3 regions of the Megamonas funiformis genome follow, and region 3 is predicted to be linked to each of the others. Evidence: riboswitches for the same ligand, from Rfam matches in the RefSeq annotation. Region 3 holds a riboswitch; each other region holds the start of a gene.

Region 1 (4,898 bases), 850 kb from region 3:
ACGCCGAAAAAATAGACTATATTGATAAAAATCTCTTTACGCTTATCAATAATGAAACATTATATCAAGCTGCTCAAAATGTAATGCGTGGAGAACGACAAGAGTTTTATTTACCTCTTGATAAAAAAACTTATCAAATCATTGCCAGCCCTGTAACTAAGCATAATACGGTAAAAGGTGCTTTAATTCTCTTTGTAGATATCACAGAAAAACGCATGGCAGAAAAAATGCGTCAAGAATTCTCCGCTAATGTATCTCATGAATTAAAAACACCACTCACTTCTATCTCTGGATTTGCTGAACTCTTACAAAATAATATGGTTCGACCAAATGACATTCCTTTATTTGCTGGCAAAATCTATAAAGAAGCTCAACGTCTAATCAGTTTAATTCAAGATATAATCAAACTTTCTCAACTTGATGAAAAAAATAGTACCTTTATGAAAGAACCGCTAAATCTTTCTGCTATCTGTAAACAAATTATTTTACGTCTAAATGATAAAGCATTGACAAAACAGGTAAAACTCATTTTTAAAGAAGTTCCTACTAGCGAAATTATCGGTGTTCGTCAATTAATCGAAGAATTAATTTATAACCTCATCGAAAATGCTATAAAATACAATAAAGCCAATGGTTCTGTCTTTATTTCTTTATTAAATGAAGACAAAAATCATCTTATCTTAGAAGTAAAAGATACTGGAATAGGTATAGCGTCAGACGATTTACCACATGTATTTGAAAGATTTTATCGTGCTGATAAATCCCGTTCTCAAATCAATGTAGAAGGTACAGGTTTAGGTCTCGCTATCGTTAAACATATTGCTGAATTCCATCATGCTAATTTAACAATTCAAAGTAAACCTAATGAAGGAACTTGTATCAGAATTCACTTTTCTTTAAAATCAGATTAAAAAATTTTTTAAACCCCTATTTTAGGGGTTTTCTTATTGTTTAAGCTAAAATTTTTGGTATAATAAGTAGAGTAACAAATTTTATAATATATATAATGAGGGTGCATGCTTATGCGATTAATAAAAAATATTATTTGTCTTACTGTATTAATGGTTTTCACATTATTCCATACTCAAATTAGTTTTGCGGCTGATTCTGAATGGTATTGGATTAGCTCAGATGATAAATATAGTAAATATTTTTCTATGACAAGAATTACTACTGTTTCTAGTCAAAATAACATTCCTACTTGTATTGAAGACTGGATAAAAACAGGTTACGCTCCAGGTGGAGCAGCTGAAACTATAGCTAATATGAAACTTCCTATCAATGACCCTAATCAATTAGTCTATAGCTTAGCTCGTGTTCAAATCAATCCTCAAGAAAGAACCTTACGCTATATGGAAGAAATCTTCTATGATAAAGATGGCAAGGCTCTTTATACACTCAAATATGATAATCCTGTAAATAAAGATATCAACTCTCAATCTTTTGATGAAAAATTCTATGCTATGATTGTAGACCGTGTATTCAATAAAGGTGAAGGCGGTCGTCTTATTTCTAATGCTCGTTGGCTTGGCTTATGGAGCAATGAATCTGGAGAAAGCAGTGCTGATACAGCAACACTTCGTCAGATAGATAACAATATTATTGTTTGGATTTGGCAAGAAAACAAAGACTCTGCTGGTAATGTTTCCTCTATCCAATTCATGAAAAAAGAATATAACATACAAAATCTAACAGCTAGAACATTAAAATATAATTTCTGGTCTCCTGATACAAATTGGATTGATAAAACACCTAATCTCGACAAAAATATGCATTCTATCATTCCTGAAAACACAGAAGATGTAGAATTCAAGAAAATAAGATATTATGCTAATAAATATCCTGAATGGGCAACACGTTATCAAATCAATAAAACAGCAACAACAGCTACTGTTCCAACAAACACAACAGCAACTACTACAACTCCAACACCTACTACACCTGTAAACTCTACTACAACATCACCAGCTGCTAGTGGTGTTACAAATCCTATTGGCTCTGTAGGTCCTATTGGAGCTCCTATAAATTAAAATTTGCGACTTAGTTTTAGTTATGCTAAAATTTAGCTTATTAAATTCATCTAACTAAATTAGATTGAAATTGCGGCTGTAGCTCAGACGGATAGAGCATTCGCCTCCTAAGCGAAGGGTCGCGTGTTCGACTCACGCCAGTCGCACCATTAATTTAATAATTAAACAATAAAAGGATATCAAATGATATCCTTTTTTTATTTTCATTTTTAAAATCTTGTTTTTTCTTGAAGAATAAACTATAATATAAGAAAATTGAAAAAATCCACTAGGGGTGCTTATAAAAGCTGAGAGGAAATATTCCGACCCTTAGAACCTGATTTGGTTAAGACCAACGTAGGGAAGTGGCAAATAAATGATTATCAAGGCAGATTTGCAACTTTCTTTTCATATCTGCTTATTTTTTTGCCATTTATCACTTATATTATGGAGGCAAAATTATGACAATGACACAAATGCAATCAGCTAGAGCTGGTAAAATCACTGATGAAATGAAAATCGTAGCTCAAGAAGAAAAAATGGATATTGAAACACTTCGTGAACGCGTTGCCAATGGTACTATCGCTATTTGTGCTAATATCAATCATCAAAATTTACACCCTTATGGTGTAGGCGAAGGACTTTGTACTAAAGTAAATGCTAATATCGGCACATCTAGTGCTTTTCCTGACCCAGCTCCTGAAATCGAAAAATTAAATGTCGCTATCGCATCTGGTGCCCATTCTGTAATGGATTTAAGCACAGGAAATAATATTGATGCTTCTCGTCAAGCTATTTTAAAACATTCCACTGTAATGGTAGGAACTGTGCCAATTTATCAGGCAACAGTTGATGCCATCAAAGCTCATGGTGCTGTCGTGAAAATGACTGAAGAAGATTTACTTCATGCCATTGAAAAACAAGCCAAAGATGGTGCTGATTTCATGACTATTCACTGCGGTGTAACTATGGATGTAATCAATCGCATGAAAGCAGAAGGTCGTTATATGGACGTAGTTAGTCGTGGTGGTTCATTCATCACAGGCTGGATGCTCTATAATGAAAAAAATAATCCACTCTATGAACGCTATGATGATATCTTAGATATCTGTGCAAAATATGATGTTACTATGAGTCTTGGCGATGGTCTTCGTCCTGGCTGTCTTGCTGATGCTACTGACCATGCTCAAATTCAAGAACTTTTAAATTTAGGTGGACTTGTAAAACGCGCTTGGGATAGAGGTGTACAAGTCATGGTTGAAGGTCCAGGTCATGTACCATTTGACCAAATAGCTACAAATATGAAATTGCAAAAAAGCATTTGTCATAATGCTCCATTTTACGTTCTTGGCCCACTTGTTACTGATATTGCTCCTGGATATGACCATATCACTGCTGCAATCGGTGGAACTATGGCAGCTTCTTGCGGTGCAGATTTTCTTTGCTATGTAACTCCTGCTGAACATCTTGCTTTACCAAATGTTCAAGATGTAAAAGATGGTGTTATTGTAACTAGAATTGCCGCTCATGCTGCTGATATCGTAAAAAATGTACCTGGTGCAAAAGATTGGGATTTAAATATGGCTAAAGCTCGTAAAAAACTTGATTGGGAAGAACAAATGAATTTAGCTATCGACCCACAAACAGCTCGTCAAAGACGCGCTTCACGCAATCCAGAAGGCACAACTGCTTGCTCTATGTGTGGCGATTATTGTGCTGTTGAAATCGTCAATAAATACCTCGGTGCTACAATCGAACATTGTTAATTTAAAAATGCAGGATAATCCCTGCATTTTTTCATTCATTATGATAAAATTTTTATAGATATTCTTATATCTCATAAAATTATTGATGAAAGAAGGTATTGTTATGAGTAATCATATTGAAGCCAAAATCGGAGAAGTTGCTGATGTCGTTTTACTTCCTGGCGACCCATTACGTGCAAAATACATCGCTGAAAAATTTCTAGAAAATCCTGTCTGCTACAATCATATTCGCAATATGTTTGGCTATACTGGAACTTATAAAGGCCATAAAGTTTCTATCCAAGGAACTGGTATGGGTATTCCTTCTATTTCTATCTATGCACATGAATTAATCTGCGATTACCATGCTAAAAAATTAATTCGCGTTGGTACTTGTGGTGGTTTAAAAGATGATGTTCATGTTCGCGATGTCGTTATCGCTCAAGGAACAACTACTGATAGCGGCATTATTGTTCGCACTTTTGGTGATGGACTTCATTATGCTCCACTTGCTGATTTTGAATTATTAGGCAAAGCATATCACCACGCTAAAAAATTAAACATTCCTGTAAAAATTGGTAATGTATATTGCCAAGACCGTTTCTATGATGAAGAAGTTGATTTGCAAAAATTAATCCAATATGGCTGTCTTGCTGTAGAAATGGAAACTTCTGCTCTTTATATGCTTGCTGCTCGTTATAATGTACAAGCACTTGGCGTATTTACTGTAAGTAATCACTTATTTACAGGTGAAGAAACTACAGCTAAAGAACGTGAACAATCCTTTGATAATATGATTAAAATAGCGCTTGAAACTGCTATCGACGAAAGAGATATTTAATAATGCAAATACAAAAAGAGGACAATATTGATGTGCACCCAAAATATTGGACATATTAATTAGGCTACTAATTGAAACTTAATTCTGTATTCTACAGGACTAAGTCCTTTTAGTTTTATCTTTATCCGTTTTGTATTATAATATTTTATATAAGATTTTAACTCTTTTATAAAATCTTCAACGGATTTGAATTTTTTTAAATAGAATAATTCGCTTTTTAGTAAACCAAAGAAATTTTCTATTACGGCATTATCTAAGCAATTGCCTTTTCGGCTCATGCTTTGGATAATGCCTTTTTCTTTT
Region 2 (4,898 bases), 190 kb from region 3:
GTTTAGCTGTATTTATAATTTTTATTTCAGTGATTATGTATATTACTAAATCGTATTTTATAAATATGATGACTGATTTGGCAGTTGTGGCTAATTATGCTAACGATTATAGCATCTATCTAATTTTACATCCTATATGTGCCTGTGTAGGATTGCTTTTATATGGTATGTATACAGGTATTGTCAATACAGCTTCTATCAGAAATATGATGTTTGTCGCTGTGATATTTTTCTATATCTGCCAAAAAATATTGATGTCTTATCTAGGTAATGATGGTATATGGCTGACATATAATTTAACGTATTTATTAGAGTCAATCATTCTCATTTTGTATTTACCGTCGTTAAAGAAATATTTTAATTAAAGAAAACCTACTATAGATTACTTTTAAATAAGTTAATTTATAGTAGGTTTATTTTTATAATACGTTATATTGTTTTAAAGCATAGGCTACGCCATCATTATCTACATCTAAAGTGATAAAATCTGCTATCTGTTTTAAATTATCATTAGCATTTCCCATAGCTATGCCATATTTTACAGCTTCAAGCATTTCCACATCGTTTCCACCATCACCAAAAGCCATGGCTTCATTGATATCTATGCCGTAGTAAGCTAAAACTTTTTTGAGGCCTGTGCCTTTACCGCCATCTTTAGGAATAATATCTGTAAAATATGGGCACCAACGAACAGCTTTGCAATTTGGCAAATATGGTAAGACTTCTTGTTCTTCATCTTCATTTAGGAAAATATTCAATTGATATGTTTTATGATTGGATACACGACTTACATCATCAAATGCTCTATCAGGTGCAGTATCTCCTAAAGTTTCTTTTAATTTTGCTAAGCGGTCATTATAGAGATTAAAATAAAAATAATCTATTTCCATAAAACCACAAGCGATATCTTTATCTTTGATGTAATTTGTAAATTGGATTAAATCTTCACGATTTAAATATTCTTCGTGTAAGATTTTCCCTGTACTATCATAACAATATTGACCATTAAAAGTAATATAACCAGTGAATAAATCGCCAAATTCATCAATTAAAAATTTCAAGTCATATGGCGGACGACCAGTTGCGATAAATAATTTTATTCCTTTTGCTTTTAAAGTATGTAAAGCTTGTATTGTAGATTCAGGAATTTTATGTGTTTTAAAGCTAACTAATGTACCATCAATATCAAAGAAAATAGCTTTTATCATCATATCACCGTACTTTCATTAGAATTATAAAATATAAATCAATTATAACAAATTTTAAGCTAGTACGTATATTGTTTTTATGCTATATTATAAACAATAATTATTGACTAGATAAATATAGAAAGAGATGTGAATGATTTTCATGAATGCAACTTTAAAAAATATTACGGCTATGCTTATTTTTGGTAGTATCGGTTTATTTGTGCGCAATATCGAACTTGCAAGTTCGCAAATAGCCCTAGTGCGTGGTTTTGTAGGTGCTTTTATTTTATTTATCGCTATGGTATGTTTGCACAAAAAAATAAATCGAAATGTTTTAATAAAAAATTTACGCTATTTATTAATATCTGGTGTAGCTATAGGTTTTAACTGGATTTTTTTATTTCAAGCATATAATTATACAACGATAGCTACAGCGACACTTACATATTATTTAGCACCTACTTTTGTAGTATTATTATCTCCATTTATATTGAAAGAAAGTTTATCGCTATTTAAAATCATCTGTGTAATTTTATCTTTATTAGGTATGGCATTAGTCGCTGGCATATTCAATGACAATCAATCTGGTGTGAATGATTTTATCGGTGTACTGTATGGAATATCTGCTGCATTATTTTATGCGATTGTAGTCTTAGCAAATAAATTTTTCAAAGATATTTCTGCCATTGATAGCAGTATTGCTCAATTATTATTAGCTTCAATAATTTTATTGCCTTATGTAATCTATCAGGGAAATTCATGGAGCATGAGTGGTTTTTCGTTATTATCTTTGGCTATATTAGGCATTATACATACAGGTATAGCGTATTTATTATATTTTTCTTCACTACAAGAATTACCAGCACAAAAAGTTGCTATTTTTAGCTATTTAGACCCAGTAACTGCGATTATTTTATCCACAGTTCTTTTAGCTGAGCCGATGAGTATTTCTCAATGGATTGGAGCGATTTTGATATTAGGTTCTTTACTTGTCAGTGAGTTGTTCAAGAAAAATAATTAAACTTATTGACAAATGATAATTTATAAATTATATTGTATATATAAATTAATAACAGGGAGCTAGTAAACTGGCTGAGAGGAAGTTGTGAACTTTGACCTATAACCTGATTTGGATAATGCCAACGTAGGATAATAATTATGATGTATTTGCAATTAGAAGAGATGGCATTTTGTCATCTCTTTTTTATTTTAACACACATCTATATATTAATTTTTAAAATCACATAGAGTTGACCATGTGATTGAACAGGAGTTCATGAAGGGGTGCACCACCGCGGGTGTATCTTTTTGTGGACTCCTTTTTTAATAAAATTTCTCAAAAGATAAAAAATAAGGAGGTCTTATTTTGATAATAGTTAATGGACAAAATCAAGAAATATCTTTGCCTATGGATTTAGTTACTTATTTGCAAGAAAATAATTATTCTTTAGATAAGATAGCTATAGAGTTAAATGGTCAAATAGTCCCAAAAGCAAAATATGCACAAACTATTTTAAATCCTAATGATAAATTAGAAATCGTAACTTTTGTTGGTGGTGGCTGATAATGGCAGATATTTTGGCAAAAGAATTAATTTATCAAACTTTAAATGACCGCCATGGCATAGTCAACCAAGAAAAATTAAATAATGCTAAAGTTGCTATAGCCGGTCTTGGTGGTTTAGGCTCTAATATCGCTGTGGCACTAGCTAGAATAGGTGTAGGTCATTTACATTTAATTGATTTTGACAAAGTAGATATCAGCAATCTCAATAGACAACATTATTTCATCTCACATCTAAATGAATACAAAACGCAAGCTCTAGCCGAGCAATTACAAATGATAAATCCTTATTTAAATATCGTTACTGATTGTATAAAGGTAACAGAAGATAATATTTTTTCATTGTTTAAAGATGAAGATATCATCTGTGAAGCTTTTGACGTTCCTGAAAATAAGGCGATGTTAGTAAATAAGGTATTAGAGCTTTTCCCTGAAAAATATATCATTTCTGGAAGTGGTATGGCGGGTTTTGGTCATAGCAATGAAATTCATACTCGTAAGGTGATGGGCAAATTTTATATCTGTGGTGATGAAAAAACTGCATTATCCAATGAAAATAGTTTAATGGCTCCTAGAGTAGCTATTTGTGCTGGTCATCAAGCAAATTTAATCACTCAATTGATTTTAGAAAATAATTTATAAAGAAGGTATCATATTATGTGGCAATTAGGAAAACATCAATTCAATTCAAGATTTATTTTAGGTTCTGGTAAATATTCTTTAGAATTAATTCAAGCAGCAATCAATGAAGCAAAAGCTGAAATTGTAACTTTAGCACTTCGTCGTGTAAATAATGGTGGTATGGCTAATATTTTAGATTACATTCCTAAAGATATAGCACTGCTTCCTAATACTTCTGGAGCTAGAAATGCTGATGAAGCCATTCGCATAGCTCGTTTATCTAAAGAACTTTGTGGCAGTGATTTAGTAAAAATTGAAATTATGCGCGATAGTAAATATCTTTTACCTGATAATTATGAAACTATCAAAGCTACTGAAGTTTTAGCTAAAGAAGGTTTCACTGTTATGCCTTATATGTATCCAGATTTAAATGTAGCTAGAGATTTAGTAAATGCTGGTGCTAGTTGTGTAATGCCTCTTGGGGCTCCCATCGGCTCTAATAAAGGTTTATGTACAAAAGAATTTATTCAAATTCTCATAGATGAAATCGACTTACCAATTATTGTAGATGCTGGTATTGGTAGACCTTCTCAAGCTTGTGAAGCTATGGAAATGGGTGCTACTGCTATTATGGCTAATACTGCTATAGCAATAGCAGGTGATGTCGTTCGCATGGCAAAAGCTTTTAATTATGCTATTGAAGCAGGACGCCTTGCTTATGAAGCAAAATTAGGTCGTGTAAAAGCACAAGGAGCAAGTGCATCTTCTCCATTGACAGGATTTTTACAAGATTAATTATTAATTTAATCAGTAATAATTGTGAGGTAAGATGAATGAATAAAGATAATCATATTAATGAAAGTATTATTAATGATGAAGTAAGAGCTGAATTAAAAAAAGAACGTATTGACTATATGGCATATTTACCAGATATGGAAGTTATACCAAGTGATATTTTAGATAAGGTTATAGCTGATATGGATAGTTATGATTATGATAAATATACAGCCCAAGATGTACAAACTGCACTTAGTCATGACCATATTACACCAGAAGATTTTAGAGCTTTATTATCTCCAGCAGCACTTCCTTTTCTTGAACAGATAGCACAAAAAGCACAGAAAACTACTAAGAGATTTTTTGGCAATTCTATCTATATGTTCACACCAATATATATTGCTAATTACTGTGAAAATTATTGTATCTATTGTGGTTTTAATTGTCATAATAAAATTAAACGTGCTAAATTGAATTATGATGAAATTGATAAAGAAATGCAGGAAATTGCTAAATCTGGATTGCAGGAAATCTTGATTTTAACAGGTGAAAGTCGCAAGCAATCCAGCATAGAATATATAGGTGAAGCTTGTAAAATAGCTAAAAAATATTTCCGTGTTATTGGACTTGAAATCTATCCATTGAATACAGATGAATATGCTTACCTACAAAAATGCGGTGCGGATTATGTAACTGTATTCCAAGAAACATATAATAGCGATAAATATGAAACACTTCATTTAGCTG
Region 3 (4,898 bases):
AAGAAAAAATCCTTGTCAATATATTTATGTTGTTTACTTTTAGATTTATGGCTAAATAATAAAATACTTTTAATATCTCTTATTTAAACTAAATTTTTTTGCTCCAATCAATTGATTAACAAAAATATTAATAATGGCTATAGCTAACATAACTGGCACAGTAATCCCAATAAAAGTGCTGTAATCAATCAACAATTCATAAGCTATAAAACCAATTAACCATAAAAGACAATTTTTACCAGTGATAAGTGAATTTTGATGATAAATATTATAGCTAAAGAAATATTCAGAAAAAGCAATAGCAAATAACGGTGCAAAAGTTGCTGCTATAAAATAAAGGAAAGTTTCATATTGTTCCATGGATAAGAAAATAGCAAGCAATGTAGAAATTATACATACAAAAAACGCTGTATATTTTACATCTAATTGATTACTGATATGATTTAAACAAATACTTGAAGAATTTATCGTAATGAAATTTGTTGTTACTGTAGATAATAAAATAACAACTAAAGAAATAACACCCAATCCAGATAACATGAAAATATCACAAATATCTGTTATCCCATAATGAACAGCACTACCTAAGCCAATTGTATACATTAAAATACTGCCAAAACAATATGCCACTACACAGCTCAATGTACCTGTAGATTGATTTTTAAGTGTTCTTGTATAATCTGAAATAACTGGCATCCATGATAAACACATAGCAATATTTAATTCTACCGCCATGCCAAAACTCATACTTTCATCTAAAGAAGTTACCACTTCATTTGCAGAAACTACAGCCCCAAAACCTAAATATAAAGAAGCAAGCAATAAACAAAGCATTACTACTTTATTTATCTTACTTACAAAATCCATTGTACTAAAAATCCAAATGCAAGGAAAAAGACCTATAATAATTGTCCATAAAATAGTATTTTCTCCCATATTCCATAAAGATGCCATTAATTTATTAAAAGCTTGTGCCCCAATGATGGTCATTATAGAAGTCCAACCTATTAATTGAATAGTATTTAATAGAGAGAAACTAACAGAACCCAACTTACCAAAAGATAAATTAATACTTTCAGAAGCACTACAACGTTTATTAGCACCGATAATCCCTGCTAAATAAAGAATAATTCCACCAATTACATGACCTACTAAAATAGCTAAAAATCCATCTTTCATGCCAAGTGGTGCTAAAAAAGTTCCTGTCATGATTTCAGCCACAGAGACTGCTGTACCAAACCAAATCAATGATACATTAAAACTAGAATTATTTGTTGATGTAAAAAATGTAGACAAAAAATCACCTCATAAAAAATAAAAATATTTAAAAATAAAAAAAGGAAATAGCCATGCCATTTCCTTGAAAATACGTAATCAAACTAATATTTCCCTACGTTGGCATTATCCAAATCAGGTCATAGGTCGAAGTTCACAACTTCCTCTCAGCCTGTCTACAAGCTCCCTTTTTCATATTCTGCCTTTAATATAAATTATCCTAAAATATTTGTCAAACTCTCGAAAAATCTCCAAAAAATATATTGCATAGCCTATTTTTATATGATAAAATAACCTAGTATGCAACAAACGGTCCGCTGTGAGATATTCTTATATGAACGTTTGAATTAAGGAGGAAAAATAATGAATATTATTCAGGCTTTAGAACAGGAACAATTACGTAACGATATCCCTAAATTCATCCCTGGCGATAGCGTTCGCGTACATGTAAAAGTAGTTGAAGGATCCAACGAACGTATTCAGATGTTCGAAGGTGTTGTAATCGCTCGCCAAGGTTCTGGCGTTCGTGAAAACTTCACAGTAAGAAGAATTTCTTATGGTGTTGGTATTGAACGTACTTTCCCAGTACATTCCCCACGCCTTGCAAAAATCGAAGTTACTCGTAGAGGTATTGTTCGTAGAGCAAAACTTTATTATCTTCGTAACCTTACTGGTAAAGCTGCTCGTATTAAAGAAAGACGCTAATATCTTCATAAGAGGGACTGCCTATGGCAAGTCCCTTTTGTTTTATTAGTATGTTCTAGTAGAGGGAGGATTATCATGGCTGATAAAAAAGAGTCATCTTTAGGTAGTGAAATTAAAGATTGGGTTATTTCCATAGCTATCGCTGTTGTCTTAGCCTTATTCATTCGTCATTTTGTAGTAGAATTATATTTAGTTGATGGACCTTCTATGCGTCCGACATTACAAAATCAAGAGCGTTTAGTCGTTAATAAATTTATTTATAATTTACATGACCCTGAACGCGGTGATATCTTGGTATTCCAATATCCAAAAGACCCTAGCCGTGATTTTATCAAACGTGTAATTGCAATTCCTGGAGATACTATTGAAATCAAAGATGGTCATATTTATGTAAATGGGGAATTAAAAAATGAACCATATATCTTAAGCACAACTAGAGGCGATTATCCACTGGCTACTGTACCAGAAGGACATATCTTTGTAATGGGCGATAATCGCAATAATTCCGAAGATAGTCGTTTCGCTGATGTAGGCATGGTACCATTTGATTTAATCAAAGGTAAAGCAATACTCATCTTCTGGCCACTTGATAAATTAAGAACATTACCATGATAATAACGAAAAGGTACCTATGAAATATTTTGTAGGTACCTTTTTTATTTTATAAAATCTATTTATTGTTTATATGTCTAGCTAAAGCTTGTTGCCAAACTTCTTGAAGCATCGGCAAACGAAATTTAGCATTTGCTGGACTTGTAGATGGCAAAGTATAAAAAGTATATGTTTTATCTTTTAAAATATCTTTATTATATTTCTTAAAGCACTGAAAAGATTTTCCGCCATTAAAACAAATAGTCTTTATCTTAGGATATTTAGCAAATAAAGCTTTAAAATCATTTGGCACTTCATCGCAAATAGCACTATCTAAACTACCTTCTCGAATACAAGAATCTATAGAGTCCCATAGCGCAATATGATTTTTTCTCAATAATTCTAGTCGCTCTTGATAAATAGTTGGTATTATTCCTTCATTAAAAAATATAGCCATTAATTTCCAAAATCTATTTTGAGGATGAGCATAATATTGTTGCTGTTCCAAAGATTTCACACTTGGCATTGAACCTAAGATAATAGTTGTACAATTTTCATCAATAGATGGGGCAAATCCTATGAGTCTTTCCATAAATAAAATCACCTCTATCTTATTATAATATAAAGATTTTTAGTATAGATAAAAAATTTTTAAAAATAAATGTCAAAAAGTCAAAATAATGTTTGACAATTTGACTTTTAGCTTTTATAATATGTTTTGTAAGCAAATATGAAACTAAAGTATAACATAAATTATTACTTTAGTATTTATGTTTACTATATTATTGTTTTTATACTATTATTAATCGAAATGTTACTCATCATGACTTGGAGGTATAAATCATGGGTGAAGAAAAATATACACAAAAAGTTTTAGAAGCTATGCAATCTGCACAGCAAGAAGCAGCACTTCGCTATCATCAAGAAATTACATCTGCTCATGTTCTTTCTGCTTTGATTAAAGAACCAGAAGGTTTACTCGCTACTATTTTTGCTGAATGTAGAGTAGATTTACCTATGCTCAAAGCAAAATTAGAACAAATACTCAAAAAAATTCCTAGCGTAAAAGGTCAAAGTCGTTTAGGCATGAGTACAGAAATGGTTCGTGTATTAGGTAGAGCAGCAAAACTCGCTGAAAACATGAACGATGAATATATAAGCACAGAACATTTATTATTAGCTATTGTCAGCGATAGCGATGACGAAATGCAAACATTATGTAGAGAATTTAATCTACATCAAAATAAAATTCAAGCTGTAATCAAATCAGAACGTAAACAAAATGTAAATAGTGATAATCCTGAAAGTGGTTATAAATCACTTGAAAAATACGGTCGTGATTTAACAGCTATGGCAAGAGTTGGTAAGCTCGACCCTGTTATTGGCCGTGATGAAGAAATCCGCCGTACTATCGAAATCTTATCTCGTCGTACTAAAAATAACCCAGTATTAATCGGTGAACCTGGTGTTGGTAAAACTGCTATCGTTGAAGGTTTAGCTCGCCGTATCGTAACAGGTGATGTTCCAGAATCTCTAAAAAATAAAACATTATATTCTCTTGATATGGGCTCATTAATCGCTGGTGCTAAATATCGTGGTGAATTTGAAGAACGTCTAAAATCTGTATTAAATGAAATCTCTAAATCCGATGGACAGATTTTATTATTCATCGATGAAATTCATACTGTAGTAGGTGCTGGCGCAACTGAAGGTGCTATGGACGCTGGTAACTTATTAAAACCAATGTTAGCACGTGGACAACTCCGCTGTATTGGTGCTACTACTTTAAATGAGTACCGTAAATATATTGAAAAAGATACAGCTCTTGAACGTCGTTTCCAACCTGTAATGGTAGGTCAACCATCTGTAGAAGATACTATCTCTATCTTGCGTGGCTTAAAAGAACGTTATGAAGTTCATCACGGTGTAAGAATTCGTGATAATGCACTTGTTTCTGCAGCTGTATTATCTGATAGATATATCTCCGATAGATTTTTACCAGATAAAGCTATCGACTTAGTTGATGAAGCTGCTGCTAAACTTCGTACTGAAATCGAATCTATGCCAGAACCTATTGAAAAATTGCGTCGTAAAATCATGCAATTACAAATAGAAGAAGAAGCATTAAATAAAGAAACTGATGAAGCATCTAAAGAAAAACTTGCTAAACTCATTGATGAAAAAACTAAATTACAAAATGAAGAAAATGAATTAAAAACAAAATGGGATAGAGAAAAACAAGGTATTGTTCGTGTACGTGCTATCAAAAAAGAAATGGATAGTGCCAATACGGAAATGGAAAAAGCTCAACGCAGTGGCGATTATGC

Evidence for each region. Region 3 has a riboswitch for thiamine pyrophosphate ahead of GXM21_RS05295 (cytosine permease). Riboswitches for the same ligand answer to the same signal wherever they lie in the genome.
Region 1: linked by a shared signal. The riboswitch ahead of thiC (phosphomethylpyrimidine synthase ThiC) and the one ahead of GXM21_RS05295 (cytosine permease) in region 3 are both predicted to bind thiamine pyrophosphate.
Region 2: linked by a shared signal. The riboswitch ahead of thiS (sulfur carrier protein ThiS) and the one ahead of GXM21_RS05295 (cytosine permease) in region 3 are both predicted to bind thiamine pyrophosphate.

Annotation. Positions count from the first base shown of each region.
Region 1 covers NZ_CP048627.1:215,786-220,683, reverse strand. Annotated here, with positions in the region: gene GXM21_RS01010 (sensor histidine kinase) at 1-911, shown strand, start outside; gene GXM21_RS01005 (hypothetical protein) at 1,023-2,030, shown strand; tRNA gene GXM21_RS01000 (tRNA-Arg) at 2,103-2,179, shown strand; TPP riboswitch at 2,291-2,390, shown strand; gene thiC (phosphomethylpyrimidine synthase ThiC) at 2,471-3,775, shown strand; gene deoD (purine-nucleoside phosphorylase) at 3,879-4,595, shown strand; one part of gene GXM21_RS00985 (IS3 family transposase) at 4,655-4,898, opposite strand, start outside.
Region 2 covers NZ_CP048627.1:1,254,570-1,259,467, forward strand. Annotated here, with positions in the region: gene GXM21_RS06345 (MATE family efflux transporter) at 1-365, shown strand, start outside; gene GXM21_RS06350 (Cof-type HAD-IIB family hydrolase) at 420-1,211, opposite strand; gene GXM21_RS06355 (DMT family transporter) at 1,342-2,211, shown strand; TPP riboswitch at 2,254-2,357, shown strand; gene thiS (sulfur carrier protein ThiS) at 2,557-2,754, shown strand; gene thiF (sulfur carrier protein ThiS adenylyltransferase ThiF) at 2,757-3,395, shown strand; gene GXM21_RS06370 (thiazole synthase) at 3,411-4,169, shown strand; gene thiH (2-iminoacetate synthase ThiH) at 4,208-4,898, shown strand, end outside.
Region 3 covers NZ_CP048627.1:1,068,202-1,073,099, reverse strand. Annotated here, with positions in the region: gene GXM21_RS05295 (cytosine permease) at 70-1,296, opposite strand; TPP riboswitch at 1,369-1,475, opposite strand; gene rplS (50S ribosomal protein L19) at 1,639-1,980, shown strand; gene lepB (signal peptidase I) at 2,056-2,592, shown strand; gene GXM21_RS05280 (DNA-deoxyinosine glycosylase) at 2,651-3,163, opposite strand; gene clpB (ATP-dependent chaperone ClpB) at 3,415-4,898, shown strand, end outside.